2 regions of the Actinomyces sp. oral taxon 180 str. F0310 genome follow, and region 1 is predicted to be linked to the other one. Evidence: riboswitches for the same ligand, from Rfam matches in the RefSeq annotation. Region 1 holds a riboswitch; the other holds the start of a gene.
The links. Region 1 has a riboswitch for ZMP and ZTP ahead of purH (bifunctional phosphoribosylaminoimidazolecarboxamide formyltransferase/IMP cyclohydrolase). Riboswitches for the same ligand answer to the same signal wherever they lie in the genome.
Positions count from the first base shown of each region.

Region 2: it holds a riboswitch for ZMP and ZTP, as region 1 does, so the genes downstream of both, glyA (serine hydroxymethyltransferase) here and purH (bifunctional phosphoribosylaminoimidazolecarboxamide formyltransferase/IMP cyclohydrolase) in region 1, are expected to answer to the same signal.

Region 1 covers NZ_GL622194.1:1,026,385-1,034,175, forward strand. The annotation lists gene HMPREF9006_RS04470 (biotin transporter BioY) at 1-522, opposite strand, end outside; gene purH (bifunctional phosphoribosylaminoimidazolecarboxamide formyltransferase/IMP cyclohydrolase) at 787-2,631, opposite strand; ZMP/ZTP riboswitch at 2,652-2,736, opposite strand; gene HMPREF9006_RS04480 (cell division protein PerM) at 2,739-4,124, opposite strand; gene sucD (succinate--CoA ligase subunit alpha) at 4,208-5,128, opposite strand; gene sucC (ADP-forming succinate--CoA ligase subunit beta) at 5,156-6,343, opposite strand; gene HMPREF9006_RS04495 (UvrD-helicase domain-containing protein) at 6,747-7,791, opposite strand, start outside.
Region 2 covers NZ_GL622194.1:2,152,419-2,160,209, forward strand. The annotation lists gene HMPREF9006_RS09190 (fibrinogen-like YCDxxxxGGGW domain-containing protein) at 1-3,251, shown strand, start outside; gene HMPREF9006_RS09195 (WecB/TagA/CpsF family glycosyltransferase) at 3,257-3,997, shown strand; gene HMPREF9006_RS09200 (sugar transferase) at 4,152-4,847, opposite strand; ZMP/ZTP riboswitch at 5,156-5,240, shown strand; gene glyA (serine hydroxymethyltransferase) at 5,281-6,570, shown strand; gene HMPREF9006_RS09210 (bifunctional methylenetetrahydrofolate dehydrogenase/methenyltetrahydrofolate cyclohydrolase) at 6,567-7,472, shown strand; gene HMPREF9006_RS09215 (exodeoxyribonuclease III) at 7,587-7,791, shown strand, end outside.

The DNA.
Region 1 (7,791 bases):
GATGATGAAGGGGACGAAACCCTTGAGGAGTCCGTCCGTGAAGGTCATGTGGGTGAAGGGAATCATCCAGGCCAGGCCCGCGATGTACACGGACGCCAGGGAGACCAGGGCGGTCGGCGCCATCGTGATGATGCGTCGGTCTGCCCCACGCTCGGCGGCCAGTCCGGCGATCGCCGCCACCAGGAAGTATCCGAGGATGTAGCCGAAGGATGCGAACGCCCAACCGACGTTTGACCCGGTGAAGACCGGGGCGCCCGCAACGCCCAGGGCCGCGTACCCAAGGACCGAGATGAGACCTCGACGCGCGCCAAGAACCGTGCCCACCGACAGCGCGCCGAGGGTGCCCAGGGAAACCGGAATGGGCGTGAACGGCAGGGGAACCGAGATCCGAGCCAGGGCAATCATCGCGAGCGTGCCACCGACCACGAGGGCAATCTCGCGGACGAGGGAGCCGCCCAGGCGATCGGCGAGGACGCGGTTGCGGCGCGCCGGGAGGGCGGGGGTAGCGGTCATCGTGGTCATAGAGAGCCTTTCGACGGGGCCAACGGCCATTAGTTCAATAGTTGAATTAGACACCGGCTGTGGGGGCCTGTCAACCTCGCGCGAGCACATCACAGGCGATGGTCAGGCTCGTTGGGAAGGACGCGCGACGCAGCCTCGTCGACAGCGCCGCATGACGGGGCGGGACGAGTCGGCTTCCGTCCGAGGATGAGGACCGCACCGCGGGATGACGACCGCGGGGCGGGCGACTCCTCCGGACCCACCCGCCCCGCGGTCGAGAGGCCTTCAGTGCGCGAAGTGGCGCGTCCCCGTCAGGTACATCGTGATGCCGGCAGCATTCGCCGCGTCGATCGACTCCTGATCACGCACGGACCCACCGGGCTGCACCACGGCGCTCACTCCCGCGTCAATGAGGACCTGCAGGCCGTCGGCGAAGGGGAAGAACGCGTCGGAGGCAGCGACCGCCCCGACAGAGCGGCGCTCGGGCGCCTCGGCCACCACGTCGGAGGCGCGCGCACCCCCTGCGGCATCCTCTGAGGCGGCCGCATCCCCCGTCGAGCGCGCCCCGAGGGTGTTTGCCCGCTCGACAGCGAGCTTGCAGGAGTCGACGCGATTCACCTGTCCCATGCCCACGCCCACGGACGCACCGTCCTTCACCAGCAGGATCGCGTTCGAGCGAACGGAACGTACCGCCCGCCAGGCGAACTCCAGGTCGGCAAGGGTCCGCTCGTCGGCGGGCGCACCGGCGGCCAGCGTCCAGTTGGTTGCACTATCTCCGGGCGCATCAATATCGTCTCGTTCCTGCACCAGCAGCCCGCCGCTGATCTGCTTGAACTCGTACGAGCCTCGCGCCGGGGGCTGGACCTGAAGGACACGCAGGTTCTTCTTTGCGCGCAGCACCTCGAGGGCCCCCTCGTCGTATCCGGGGGCCAGGACAACCTCGGTAAAGATCGGGACGATCTGGCGGGCGAGCTCCACGCTCACCGGACGATTGACCGCGATGACGCCACCGAATGCAGACACGGGGTCGCACGCGTGCGCGAGCCGATGCGCCTCGGCCACGTCCTCGCCGACGGCGATGCCGCACGGGTTCGCGTGCTTAATGATGGCAACGCACGGACGCTCATGATCGTAGGCGGCACGCAGAGCGGCGTCCCCATCCGTGTAGTTGTTGTAGCTCATCGCCTTGCCGTGGAGCTGGATCGCATTGGCAATGCCCTGTGCCGCAGCCCCATCCTCGGGGTCCGATTCCTCGAAGCTCTCATCGATCTCGCGGTAGACGGCCGCGCCCTGGTGCGGGTTCTCCCCGTAACGCAACGACTCCACGCGCTCGAAGGCGTCCGCGACGACAACGGGCATCCCCGAGGCCACCCCATCCGTCTCGCCGGGCTCGTCCTCAACACAATCCTCCCCGCCATCTCGGTAGCCGAGCGAGGCGAGGAAAGCGGCGTCCGAGGCCTCCAGGTGTGCTTCGGCCGCATCGTCCAGGGTCTCGCGCACGTCCTCCAGCTCAAGCTGGTCTGCCAGCCACCCGGCGATCGCGAGGTCGTAGGCGGCGGTGTGAGCGAATGCCTCGGCCGCGAGCCGACGGCGCTGGGCGAGCGTGAAGCCCTCCCCCGCCACCGCCTCGGCGACATCGGCGTATCGACTCGGGGAGGTCACGACCGCGACCGAGGGGTGGTTCTTGGCGGCCGCGCGGACCATGGAAGGACCACCGATGTCGATCTGCTCGACGCACGCATCGAAGGAGGCGCCCGAGGCAACGGTGTCCGCAAAGGGGTACAGGTTGCACACCACCAGGTCGAAGGGGGCGATTCCGAGGGAGGCGATCTGCTCACGGTGGCTGGCCTTGCGCTGGTCGGCAAGGATGCCGGCATGGACGAAGGGGTGCAGGGTCTTCACCCGCCCCTCGAGCACCTCGGGGAAGCCCGTGACGGCTTCCACGGGGGTGACGGGGATTCTGGCGGCGCTGATGCGTTCGGCCGTCGAACCCGTGGACACAATCTCCACACCGGCAGCGCCGAGGGCACGCGCCAGGTCCTCCAGTCCCGTCTTGTCGTAGACAGAGATCAGGGCCCGCCTGATCGGGCGCAGGTCAATGGCTTCCAGGTTGTCGAGGGAAACGGACATGGTTCCTCCAGGTCGGGTCACCCGGGCGCCCAGGCGGGCGACGCCTCTCGGGAAGGTCGGCCGCTCCCCGGTGGTCATCCACCCTCGCCAGTCGCGGCCCCTTCAGCTTAGTCGATGTGTTGTTCCTGCGCGGGTTGCGCCCACGGTTCGTTCGCCTCGTGCGCGTCGCTGCCCGCTCCGCGCCGCTCGCCGGCGGCTCCGTCCCCGCCCTCGCCGCTGCCGCCGCCGACCGAGGCCACGGACTTCTCGGACACGTCGGCCTCGCTGGCGCGTCGGCCTGCTGCCTCGCCGCGCCGACGCACGCGTCCCGTTCCCTCCCCGATGAGCGCCAGCGTCGTGGGGTGGGTTGCCAGGGAGACAAGCACGGCGGGCAGCGCGATCTCGAGGACGAGGGCGAGCGTCACCCAGCCGACGCGCGGCCCCATCGTCGAGAGGCGAACGGCCCCCAGGCTCATGGTCGCGCTCCACATCCACAGCGCTACCACCGCCGCGAACACTGCCGTCGCGAGGAGGCCCTGGGCGCTCTGGTGCAGGAGGTGTTCGCGCCGAAAACGCCAGGCGCACACGGCTCCCACGGCCAGGCCAAGCAAGATCGGAAGGAGGATCAACCACATGCCGGGGGCGGACTCGGGGACCGCACCGAGCAGCGGGATCGGGGGGATGGGACCCTGGTCGGCGGCCGACGGAGAGTGCAACGCGTCGGTGGCCGTCAGGAAACCCGCTCCCGACCACCATGCTGCCGCCCACGCCACCACCGAGGGGGCGAAGAGCAACTGCACGCCGACGATGAAGGTCGAGTCGGCCGCCGAAGAGGCTCCCAGAAGCTCGTGAATTCCGCTCACGCGGGTCCAGGAGAGCGAGAGGGCCACGATCGATGCGACCGACGCGGCGAGGGCGAGCGCCACGACGAGCAGCCCGCCCATCTTGAATCCACCCGAAATCCAGTGCTGCATGGCGGGCGCGCCATCGTCGCGCGAGTAGCCCGACGCGACAAACCACACCGAGCCGACGAGGGGAATGATGATCGCACCGAGGGTTCCCGTCCACCAGTGCGAGTGCTGGCCCGAGGCGCCCACGAGGAGCCAGGAGGTGAGCAGGAAACCGGGCGCGGCGAACAGCGCCGAGGAGCGGGGGAATCCCGCGGTCGTGCGCAGCAGGACCCGCACGAGAACAACAAGCATGGCCCCCACCAGGGTCGGTATCGCCCGGTAGGAGACGCCCCCGACCACGGCGGTTCCGCCCACAACGGCCGACCACAGGTCACCCCCCAGGCCGAGCGCATCGCGCGGGGTTGTATCGTTCATCCACGTGTTCGACCGGATCGACAGGTAGGCAACCATGGTGAGCACCGTGGTGATCGCCCACCCGGCGAAGGCCGCCTCGACTCCTGCGAGGACGCCGCGGGCCCAGCCGCGGGGGACGGCGACACGAACCGTCGCCCGATCGGGCACGTAGGTGGTCGTGGTTCTCCGGGGTCTAGCTTCATTCGTCATGCGCTCGCTCACTACCCCATAGTGTCAGAATCGGCCCGGGGTCGCGACGCTGCACGCCGACCCCGGGCCGAATAGTCGCGTCGTTACCGCGACAGAAGCTCGCGAGCGATCTGAGCAGTCTGGGAGGGGGTGCGTCCCACGCGAACACCCACGGCCTCGAGTGCCGCGGCCTTCGCGGACGCGGTACCGGAGGATCCGGACACGATGGCTCCCGCGTGCCCCATCGTCTTCCCCTCCGGAGCGGTGAATCCAGCGATGTAGGCCACGACCGGCTTCGTCATGTTCTGGCTGATCCACTCGGCGGCACGTTCTTCGGCGTCGCCGCCGATCTCGCCGATCATGATGACGAGGTCCGTATCGGGGTCCTCTTCGAAGGCAGCCAGCGCGTCGATGTGGGTCGTACCGACCACCGGGTCCCCGCCGATGCCCAGGCACGTCGTGAAGCCAAAGTCACGCAGCTCGTACATCAGCTGGTAAGTCAGGGTGCCCGACTTGGAGACGAGGCCCAGGCGCCCCGGTCCCGTGATGTCGGCCGGGGTAATCCCCAGGTTTGCTTGCCCGGGCGAGATGATGCCGGGACAGTTCGGGCCGATCAGGCGCACACCCGCCGCAAGCGCATGCTCAACGACGATCGTCGAGTCCTGAACGGGGATCCCCTCGGTAATGAGCACGATCGTCTCGATGCCCGCATCGATGGCCTCCAGTGCCGCCGCCTTGGCGAAGGCGGGAGGAACAAAGATGACGGAGGCGTTCGCCCCCGTTGCCTCGCGGGCCTCGGCGACCGTGCCGTAGACGGGGACCTCGATCTGCCCGTCGGCCACTCGACCGGCGGCCGGACCGTATCCGACCACGTCAAAGGTGACGGTTGTTCCTGCCTTGCGTGGGTTCGTTCCGCCCACGACCGCGGTACCCGCGCTCAGCATGCGCTGGGTGTGCTTGCGGCCTTCGGCTCCGGTCATCCCCTGGACGATGACCCGGGTGTCAGAGTTGACGAAGATTGTCATGATGTGTCTCCTGCGGTTCTCGGGTCGTTACTTCGAGGGCGCCTGCGCGGCGAGCTGCGCCGCACGCCGGGCGGCACCGTCCATGGTCTCCTCCATGCGGACGAGGGGGTGACGGGCCTCGGCGAGGATCGCGCGGCCCTCCTCCACCCTGTTGCCGTCGAGGCGTACGACGAGCGGCTTGGTTGCCGTCTCCCCCAGTGCGTCGAGCGCGCCGATGATGCCTCGGGCAACCTGGTCGCAGGCCGTGATGCCACCGAAGACGTTGACGAACACGGAGCGCACCTGGTCGTCTCCGAGGATGATCTCCAGGCCACGGGCCATGACCTCGGCCGACGCGCCGCCCCCGATGTCCAGGAAATTCGCGGGCTTGAGCCCGCCGAACTCCTCGCCGGCCATGGCGACCACGTCGAGCGTCGACATGACCAGGCCTGCGCCGTTGCCGATCACCCCGACCTCCCCTTCGAGGCGCACGTAGTTCAGCCCGGCTTCCTTCGCGGCCGCCTCACGCGGGTCCTGCGCGGCCACGTCCACCAGCCCCGCGTGATCGGGGTGGCGGAAACGAGCGTTGTCATCCAACGTGACCTTGCCATCCACCGCCCAGACGGAGCCGTCGGGACTCAGCACCAGGGGATTGACCTCCACCAGGGTGGCATCCTCATCGCGGTAGACCTCCCACAGGGTCTGCAGAACAGGGGCGATGGCCTCGCCGGTGGCTGGGTCGAACCCGGCTTCGTCCACGATGCGACGCGCGACGTCGGCGTCAATGCCGACGAGCGGATCCAGGGGAACGCGGGCCAGAGCCTCGGGCCGTTCCTTCGCGAGCGTTTCGATATCCATGCCTCCCTCGCGCGAACACATCGCCAGGTGGCGACGGTTCGAGCGGTCCAGCAGGATCGAGAAGTAGTATTCGGCGGCAATGTCCGCTCCGGAGGCGATCATGACGCGCGTGACGACGTGCCCCTTGATGTCGAGGCCGAGAATCTCCTGAGCCTTTTCGCCCGCTTCCTCGGCCGTGTGCGCGAGCTTCACGCCTCCGGCCTTGCCGCGTCCTCCGGTCTTGACCTGTGCCTTGACAACCAACAGGGTTGCACCGCCCTCCAGGAGTTCACGCGCTCCCTCGCGCGCCTCGTCGGGGGTCGACGCCAGCCGGTAGTCCAGCACGGGCACGCCGTGTTCCTTGAACATCTGCCTGGCCTGGTACTCGTAGAGATCCACCTTATTCCCTCCGTTGAACGTGGTGTGGTCAGCGCAGTAATTCTACCGTGCGACCGGCCCTGACGCCCCCGTTTCCGCATATTATCAACGCTTTCAGGCCCCTTGACCATCACGCGATGCGCCCTTGGCATTGCCAAGGTGTGACGACCCGACCTCGCGCCCTATCCAAAGCCGCTCCGGACGCGATCACCAACCAGCGGGGCGGCCGACCTCGCGCAACGCTCACCTGGGGCATGCCCCGACGACTCCCCGTGGGGTTTTTCTACATCTTGACGTCTCTCGTGGCGTGTCACCGGCGTGTCGCCTCGAACATGTAGAAAAACCCCCAGTCGCACGCGAGCCGCAAGGCAGGTCCGCTACCCGGTGTGCGTTCGCGTTCACAATTCCGGCCGCACGCGGGCCGCTACGAGATCTTCTCCATCGGCGCCATGCGGACGAGAAGACGCTTGTCAGCCATGCCGAAGCGAATACGTGCCACCGTGCGCGGCCCCTCCCCTTCGATCCCGGTGACGGTCCCCGCCCCCAATGTTGCGTGTCTGACGCGGTCCCCGACCTTCAGCGCCAGCACGGGCTTGTCCTGCGTCGCCTGGGCGGTGGGCGTGACGCCCATGCGCGTCACCTTGCGAACCCCTCCCGTCTGAACGGCCCCGCCGCCGCGCCCCGAACCGAAGGCACCCGAGTCGCGCTCGCCCCAGGGATCGCGCCCGTCACGCGCGGCGCCGTACGCTCCGCCGTAGGAACCGCCGTAGGAGGCGCGTGCGCGCTCACCCGAGGTGGCGGCCCGCCTGACGTCGAGCAGCTCGGCGGGAATGTCGTCAATGAAACGCGAGGGCGGCATCTCCTGCGGGGTCCCCCACGCGCTGCGAACGGCGGCGCGGGTCAGGTAGAGGCGCTCGCGAGCGCGCGTGATCGCCACATAGGCCAGCCGGCGCTCCTCCTCCAACTCGCTCTCGTCCGCGAGGCTACGCTGGTGCGGGAATGTGCCGTCCTCCATGCCTGTGACAAAGACGGTGGGGAACTCGAGCCCCTTGGCGGTGTGGACCGTCATGAGGGTCACCTGCCCGCCGCGTTCCCCTTCGGCGGGCACCTGGTCCGAGTCCGCCACGAGGGCCACGCGCTCCAGGAAGTCGGCCAGGCTCGCGCCCGGGGCCTCGGCCGCGAAGGCCCCCGCAACCGAGTGCAGCTCCGCCAGGTTCTCCACGCGAGAGGCATCCTGCGGGTCTTCGCTGCGGCGCAGCTGGGCGAGATAGCCCGTGCGATCGAGGACCTCCTCGAGAATGTCGGCTTGGGAGGCACCGCCAGCCTCGGCCGCGCGCAGCGCCTCGATGAGTCCCCAGAAGGCGGCCGCCGCCTTCGCCGCGCGCGGGGTGATCCCCGCAACCTCGGGAGCCGTCTCGGGCGCGCCCTCGGCAGAAGATGACGAGGCCGGGGCCGCAGCCACGCTCTCA
Region 2 (7,791 bases), 1.1 Mb from region 1:
CTCCGGGTCGTTTCTTCTGCGACCAGACCACCGACGGCGGCGGCTGGGTCCTCATCGGGCGCGGACGCGAAGGCTGGGAGACATGGGCTCAGGGGCAGGGCAATCAGTCCAAGCTCGCCACTCGCCCCCGCACCGCAGGCGACTTCGGTGTCCTCCAGGCTTCCCACGAAACCGTGAACGGGCTCCTCGGCGGCGGTGCCGTCTCAGACCTTGACGACGGCATCATGGTCCAGCGCGCGTACAACCCCAGGGGCACCAGCTACCAGACCGTGCGCATGCGCTTCCCCAAGATGCGTGACTTCATCTGGCCCTTCAAGAGCGCCCACCCGGTCAGTGTTAAGTTTGGCCACGACTCGTGGCTGAACGGCGGGATCGTCTGGTCGGGCTTCGGGTCCAACACCGCATGGGGGTACGTCAACCTCACGGCGACGGGACAGAACAAGTACACGATGGGCTTCGGCTACGGTCCGCTCGCCCAGTCGTGGTACGACACGTCCTCGCCCACGTCGTTCTTCCACCGCAACGGCACCATCATCAACCCCTACGCAGAGGTCTACATCCGCCCCCAGATCTCCTCCGATGACGCGGGCTTTGCCGCCATCAACGACGGCGGAACCGGCGCCGAGCAACCGAAGGCCACCGTGTCCGAATACGCCTCCCCCATGTCGTGGGGAGTGAGCGGCAACCTCAACGGCTCCGTGAGCGAAGGCAACATCCAGGTGCAGGCCTTCGAGCAGGTTGGTTCCACGATGTACGTCGGAGGTAACTTCACCGGGGTGCGGAAAGGAAAGGACGGTGCCGAGACGGCGACCAGCGGCCTCGCCGGATTCGATGCGACAACGGGGGAGTGGAACGGACAGACCTTCACCTTCAATAACCAGGTGAAGGATCTCGTCGAACTCCCCGGCGGCAAGCTCCTGGCCGTCGGGGACTTCACGCGGGTCAACGGCGAAGCGCACACGGGAACAGTCCTCCTCGACACGACGACGGGTGCGGTCGACCCCTCATGGACTCTCCAGATCCGCAACGGTTCCTCCAATAGGGTCACCGTCAAGTCCGCCAAGCTCGTTGGCGACACGATCTACCTCGCCGGGGCTTTCACTCACCTGAGCAACGGATCGACCCGCGTCTACGCTCGAAACGGCGCGCGCGTGAGCCTCACCGGCACCCCCGACCGCACGTGGAACCCAGAGTTCAACGGGACAGTCGTTGACCTCGACGTTGATGAGAATGTCAGCTACTACTACGCCGCCGGCTTCTTCACGCGGGTTCACGACAGGAGCGCCGAAAACGCAGCCCGCGTCTCCACCTCGGCAGGAGCCGCCCTCGATCAGTCGTGGACCTTCCGTCACTCCTTCTACACCGGCAAGTACCAGCAGACTGTGACGGCCGCACATGGCCGCGTCTACTTTGGCGGCTCCCAGCATTCCCTGTTTGGATACAACGCCGACACGATGACCCGCACGTCGGGATCCATCGTCATGGCGAACGGCGGCGATCTGCAAGCCAGCACCCGCTCGGCCTCGGGGGTCCTCTACGCTTCGTGCCACTGCTCGGACTTCACGTTCCAGGACGCCTACCGCTACTTCGAGCTGGGTAACACCTGGACCCGCGCCGACGAGATCCAGTGGGTCGGAGGCTGGGACGAGGCCACGGGAAAGCAGCTTGGATGGACACCCTATCGACTGGCGTCCCAACGCTCGACCGGCGGGTGGGCACTCGAGATGGCCGACGACGGCGCCCTGTGGGCCGGTGGTGACTTCACCCGTTCGTTCACCACGCGCACGACCAGCCAATGGTCAGGTGGCTTCGTCCGCATGCCCACGCGGCGAGCTGCTCCCGCCACCCCCGCCAGCGTGCGCTCGTCGGAGGGCAACGCCCAGCAGGTGACCCTCCACTGGTCCACTGTTCCCGGGGCGGCCTCCTACGAGATCCTGCGCGATGACCGCACCGTGGCCACGACCTCGTCGACGAGCGTCACCGTGCCCCTGGCGGGCAACAACCGTTTCTTCGTCCGCGCCGTCTCCTCCGAGGGCCTGCGCGGGGCCTCGACTCCCGTCTACTCGGTCGCCTCCGACGGCTCCGCCCTCACTCCGGAGGATGCGACGCTCCTTGTCGCCGAGGACGCCACGTGGTCGTACCACTGGTCCACCGACGCCGTCGCCGCAGACTGGACGCAACCCACGTTCGACGACTCATCGTGGCCGCGAGGCGCTGCGCCCATCGGCTACGGCGCTCCCACGCTGGGAACCAAGCTCACTCCCGGTGCGGCCAAGGGCCGCCCCATCACAACGTACGCGCGTACCCCCTTCACGCTCGCCGATCCGCGTGCGATCGGCGGAGTGAACGTCACCGTCACCGCCGATGACGGCGCAGTCGTCTACGTCAATGGCACCGAGGTCGCGCGCCAGCGGATCGGTGAAGGCCCGGTCTCCGCAGGGACCTTCGCCAACGCATCGGTATCGACGCCCGCAGCCCGGGCGGATCGCCGCACCGTCTTCGTCCCCGCGTCGCTCCTGCGCGCCGGGGTCAACATCCTGGCCGTCGAAACACACCTCAACTACCGCTCCAGCATCTCGATGAGCATCGATGCCCAGGTCAGCGCCGTTCCCGGTGGAGCAGAAGCCGCTCGCCCTGCGCCCACCGATCCCGAGCCCGACCCCGCGCCGGCGCCGGCGCCCGACATGCGCGTCGAACCCGACCCGGAGAAGCCCCTCGGTGCCCTGGATGCATCCGGCTTCAACTTCGGCAACTTCATGCCGACGGGCATGTACTGGAACTACTGGAATTCCAAGGAAGCCCCCGATGCCGCCTGGAACTCGACCGGTGACCTGTCGACGTGGAAACACGGCCCGACCCCCATCGGATGGGGCGACAAGGACGCGGGGACACCCTTCGATCTGCCCCAGGCGGACCGCCCCATCACGACCTACTACGCCCGAGACGTCAACTTCGGCACGGTCACCGCAGACTTTGACCTCACGCTACGCGTGCGCGTTGACGATGGAGCCGTCATCTACATCAACGGCACCGAACTCAAGCGGGTCAATCTCCCCGAGGGAACGATCACTCCCGACACGCGGGCAACGACCAGCGTCCCTCTCGCGGAAGCCAGCAAGAACCTCGTAGTCATCGCGGTGCCGAGCGAGCACCTCAAGGATGGGGTGAATCGCATCGCCATCGAGGAGCACGCCAACTACGGCGGCGCCGCATCTGTTACCTTCGATCTGAAAGCGAGGATGGTGAGGTAATCCCCATGACCGAGAACAAGCCGACATCCGATTCCGTCGTCGACAACGCCGCGTTCGCGGCAATGGCCGACCGCCTGCTGACCCGCGGACATGCAACATCCTGGCTCAACCACTGGTCGCTGCTGCACGCGGACTTCGGCGCGCTGGCGCGCATGAACACTATCGGCTTCGACGGGACCTTCCTGCAGATGAGGCTGCGTGCCGCGGGGCACGCGGTGGCTCGCACGTCAACGGACCTGGTGCTTCCGTACGTCTTCGATCGGCTTGATCAGGGAACGCGCATCACCCTGATCGGAACCACCGTGGAAGCCGGGCAGGCGGCGGCCGCGCGCCTGCCGCGCTTCGATGTTCAGACGATCGACGGCTACGAGGGGTTGCGTCGCCTCAAGGCCGATCCTGGGATTCTGCGCGCGTTTGATCCGCGTCTGATTGTCGTCGGCCTGGGTGCGGGCCTCCAGGACATCGTCGCCGCGTACGCGCTCGAGCAGGTGCCCAGTGCCTCCGCTTGCGTCGCCGGTGGGTGGATCGACCAGTTTTCGGCGGCTGCGGATGACTACTTCCCCGACTGGGTGCACGCGGCGAGGCTCGGGTGGGCGTGGCGTATCGCGCACGAGCCGCGTCGTCTCACGAGGCGCTACACGATCGAGGCTCTCGACTTCGTCGCCCACGCTCCCGAACTCATCAGGCGCTTGGAAGCCATCGGGCACTTTGACGATTTGGGGCTGGTGGTCGAAGGAGCGCGATAGGCTCGCGATAGGACTGCTTGTCGGTTGTGGGGGGCGAACCGTTGGTTCGCCCCCCACAGCCCTTAAGGCCGAGACAGAGTCTTAGGTTCAGACACGGGTGGGGCCCGAGCCGTTGGCTCGAGCCCCACCCGTCATCACACACACGCAAGCGGGTCTAGTAGGCTCCCTCGTGGCGCAGGAGCGCGGGGATGGTCTGGAGGATGATCCACGCATCCAGGGTCAGGGAGCGGTGCTGGGCGTAGGACAGATCCAGGTGAACCGTCTCGTCCCAGGAGAGGTTGGAGCGGCCGGATATCTGCCACAGTCCCGTGATGCCGGGACGAACGGCAAACTTGCCCATCACTCGCGGTTCGTACTGCGCGACCTCGCTGGGGAGCGGGGGGCGGGGGCCGACGAGAGACATGTCGCCGCGCAGGACGTTGAACAGCTGGGGAAGCTCGTCAATCGAGGTCTTGCGCAGGAAAGCTCCAACTCGCGTGATACGCGGGTCGTTCGCAATCTTGAACATGATCGAGTTTCCCGCGCTGGCGTCGGCCTCGTTGGCCTCCTGGAGCGAGGCTTTGAGGGCCTCAGCATCCACGCGCATGGTGCGGAACTTAAACATGGTAAAAGTCCGCCCGTCAAGGCCCACGCGCTCCTGCGTAAAGAAGGCCGGTCCGCCGTCGTTGAGACGCACGACGAGCGCGACGACAAGCCAGAGGGGAGTCAGGAGAATGATTCCGATGAGAGCTGCGAAGATGTCGCATGCGCGCTTGATTGCCCTGTCGGCGGACACGGCAAAATCAGATGCATGCTCAAGTGCGAAAGCCGTTGATGCGGCCCGCGCGGTGGGCTTTGTCAAGGTTGTCATCTGTGCCTATTCCTTCTGCTCAATCAAACTCAAATGCTGCATGTCGGTTAGGTCTGTCAAACCCGAGCCGACTAGGACGTTTACGGGGTAAACGTGGTGAGCGCGTATCGGTCATCGTTAGGTGTTAACCCTAGTCTATCCACACGGTTAGCTTATTTGCTAACCAAAAGGTTAACTACAAGCGAAAAAATGCTGTGATTTCGTGCACCATGAGAGTTCCACACGTTGATTTGTAACAAGTCGTGACCAGGTGGTAGCTGTCTGACACCCGTGAAAGCTGCGAGGGAAACAGGCGGAGGATAGACTGGGAAACGCGTCGTGACTGGCGAATAGGTGGACCACCACCGGGGAGCGGCGCGTCGGCATCGATAGCCGCCCGCCTGGGCTAGAAGCCACCGCCAACCACAATCGAATGATCAATTAGGAGAACCCGATGGATTCCCTCAACGACGTGACGCTGGCGCAGCTGGACCCCGAGATCCAGGCTGTTCTAGATGCCGAGCTCGGGCGACAGCGCGACACCCTGGAGATGATCGCCTCTGAGAACTTTGTTCCGCGAGCCGTTCTCGAGGCGCAGGGCTCGGTCCTGACGAACAAATACGCAGAAGGGTACCCGGGGCGGCGCTACTACGGCGGATGCGAGTTCGTCGACGTGGCCGAATCCCTGGCAATTGAGCGTGCTCAGCAAGTCTTTGGTGGTGACTACGTCAACGTTCAGCCTCACGCCGGCGCTCAGGCCAACGCTGCGGCGCTCATGGCCATGGCCAACGTTGGCGATCCCATTCTCGGTCTTTCCCTCGCTCACGGTGGTCACCTGACCCACGGCATGCGTCTGAACTTCTCGGGAAAGAACTACAGGGCGCTCGCCTACGAGGTCGATCGTGACACCATGCGCATTGAACCCGAGAAGGTGCGCCAGGCGGCGCTGGCCGACAGGCCCCGGGTCATCATCGCAGGCTGGTCCGCGTATCCGCGTCACCTCGACTTCCAGGCGTTCCGAGAGATCGCCGACGAGGTCGGAGCCGCCCTGTGGGTGGATATGGCTCACTTCGCGGGCCTGGTTGCGGCAGGCCTGCATCCGAACCCGGTTCCCTTCGCGGATGTCGTCACGACCACCGTCCACAAGACCTTGGGGGGTCCCCGCTCCGGCATGATTCTGTCCTCGCGCGGCGAGCAGTGGGGCAAGAAGCTCAATTCGTCGGTGTTCCCCGGCCAGCAGGGAGGCCCGCTCATGCACGTCATCGCCGCCAAGGCGATCGCCATGAAGATCGCCCAGACCGACGAGTTTAAGGATCGCCAGCGTCGGACCCTCGAGGGGGCTCAGATCCTCGCCGAGCGCCTCGGAGCAGATGACGCGCGCCAGGCGGGCATCAAGCTGGTGACGGGGGGTACCGACGTCCACCTCGTCCTGGTGGACCTGGTCGCCTCCGAGCTGAACGGCCAGCAGGCCGAGGATCTGCTGCACGAGGTCGGCATCACCGTCAACCGCAACGCGGTTCCCTTCGATCCGCGTCCGCCGGCCGTGACTTCGGGCCTGCGCATCGGCACGCCCGCCCTCGCGACACGCGGTTTCGATGCGGAGGACTTCGCCGAGGTTGCGGACATCATCGGCACGACCCTCGTCCAGGGCGCTTCGGGAGGCAACGTCGAGGTGGAGACGCTGCGCGCGCGCGTCAAGAAGCTGACGGATAAGCATCCCCTCTACGCCGGACTCGAGCAATGAGGGCCCCCTGGCCTGGACCCGCGAAGGTCCTCGATGGCAAGGCCACGGCCGCCGCAATCAAGTCCGAGCTCGCGCAGCGCGTCGAGAAGCTACGCGCCGTCGGCGTCGTTCCGGGACTGGGAACGATCCTGGTGGGTGAGGATCCCGGCTCCATCGCCTACGTCGCGGGCAAGCACCGCGACTGCGCGCAGATCGGGGCGCGCTCGATTCGAGTGGACCTGCCGGCCGATGCCACGCAGGAACAGGTCGAAGCCGCCATCGACCGTCTCAACGCCGACCCCGAGTGTACGGGCTACATCGTCCAGCTCCCGCTGCCCAAGGGGATCGATACGAATGCCGTCCTCGAGCGCATCGACCCGGCGAAAGACGCCGACGGCCTGCACCCGATGAACCTCGGACGCCTCGTCCTGCGTGGGTCGGGCCCGATCGACTCGCCCCTGCCGTGCACGCCCCGCGCTGTGATCGAGCTCGTCGAGCGTCACGGCATTGACCTCGCCGGAAAGAACGTGTGCGTTGTCGGCCGCGGGGTGACGGTGGGGCGCTCCATCGGACTGCTGCTGATGCGCAAAGAAGTCAACGCGACCGTCGATGTCTGCCACACGGGCACGGGTGACCTCGCCGCACACGTGCGTCGCGCGGACATCGTCGTGGCTGCCGCCGGAAGCGCGGGCATTATCACCCCTGACATGGTGGCACCCGGTGCGATCGTCCTCGACGTCGGCGTCAGCCGGGTTCGGGACGCCCACGGTAGGGCGCGACTGATGGGGGATGTCGCCGATGGGGTGGACGAGGTCGCGTCCTGGATCAGCCCGAACCCCGGAGGGGTCGGCCCGATGACGCGTGCCCTGCTGGTCACGAACGTCGTCGAGGCCGCGGAGCGCCAGGCGGGACTGATTTCCTAGTCGGCGCCCCCTCAGCAGCGCCGCGAGGCGGGGCAGGGGCAGCGAGGGTGAGCATCCGTCGCCGCGCCTGCCCCTTAGCCGCCGCGCAACGAATGCAAGCACAAGGAGACAACAATGACCCTGACGGTAACGAGCGTCAACCTCAACGGCATCCGAGCGGCCCATAAGCGTGGCTTCCTGCCGTGGCTCCACGCCAGCGATACGGACGTCCTGCTCGTGCAGGAGGTTCGCGCGCCAGAGGAGATCTCCCGGGAGATCATGGGCGAGGAATGGGACAGCGTCTGGGTCCCCTGCAGGATCAAGGGGCGCGCGGGGGTCG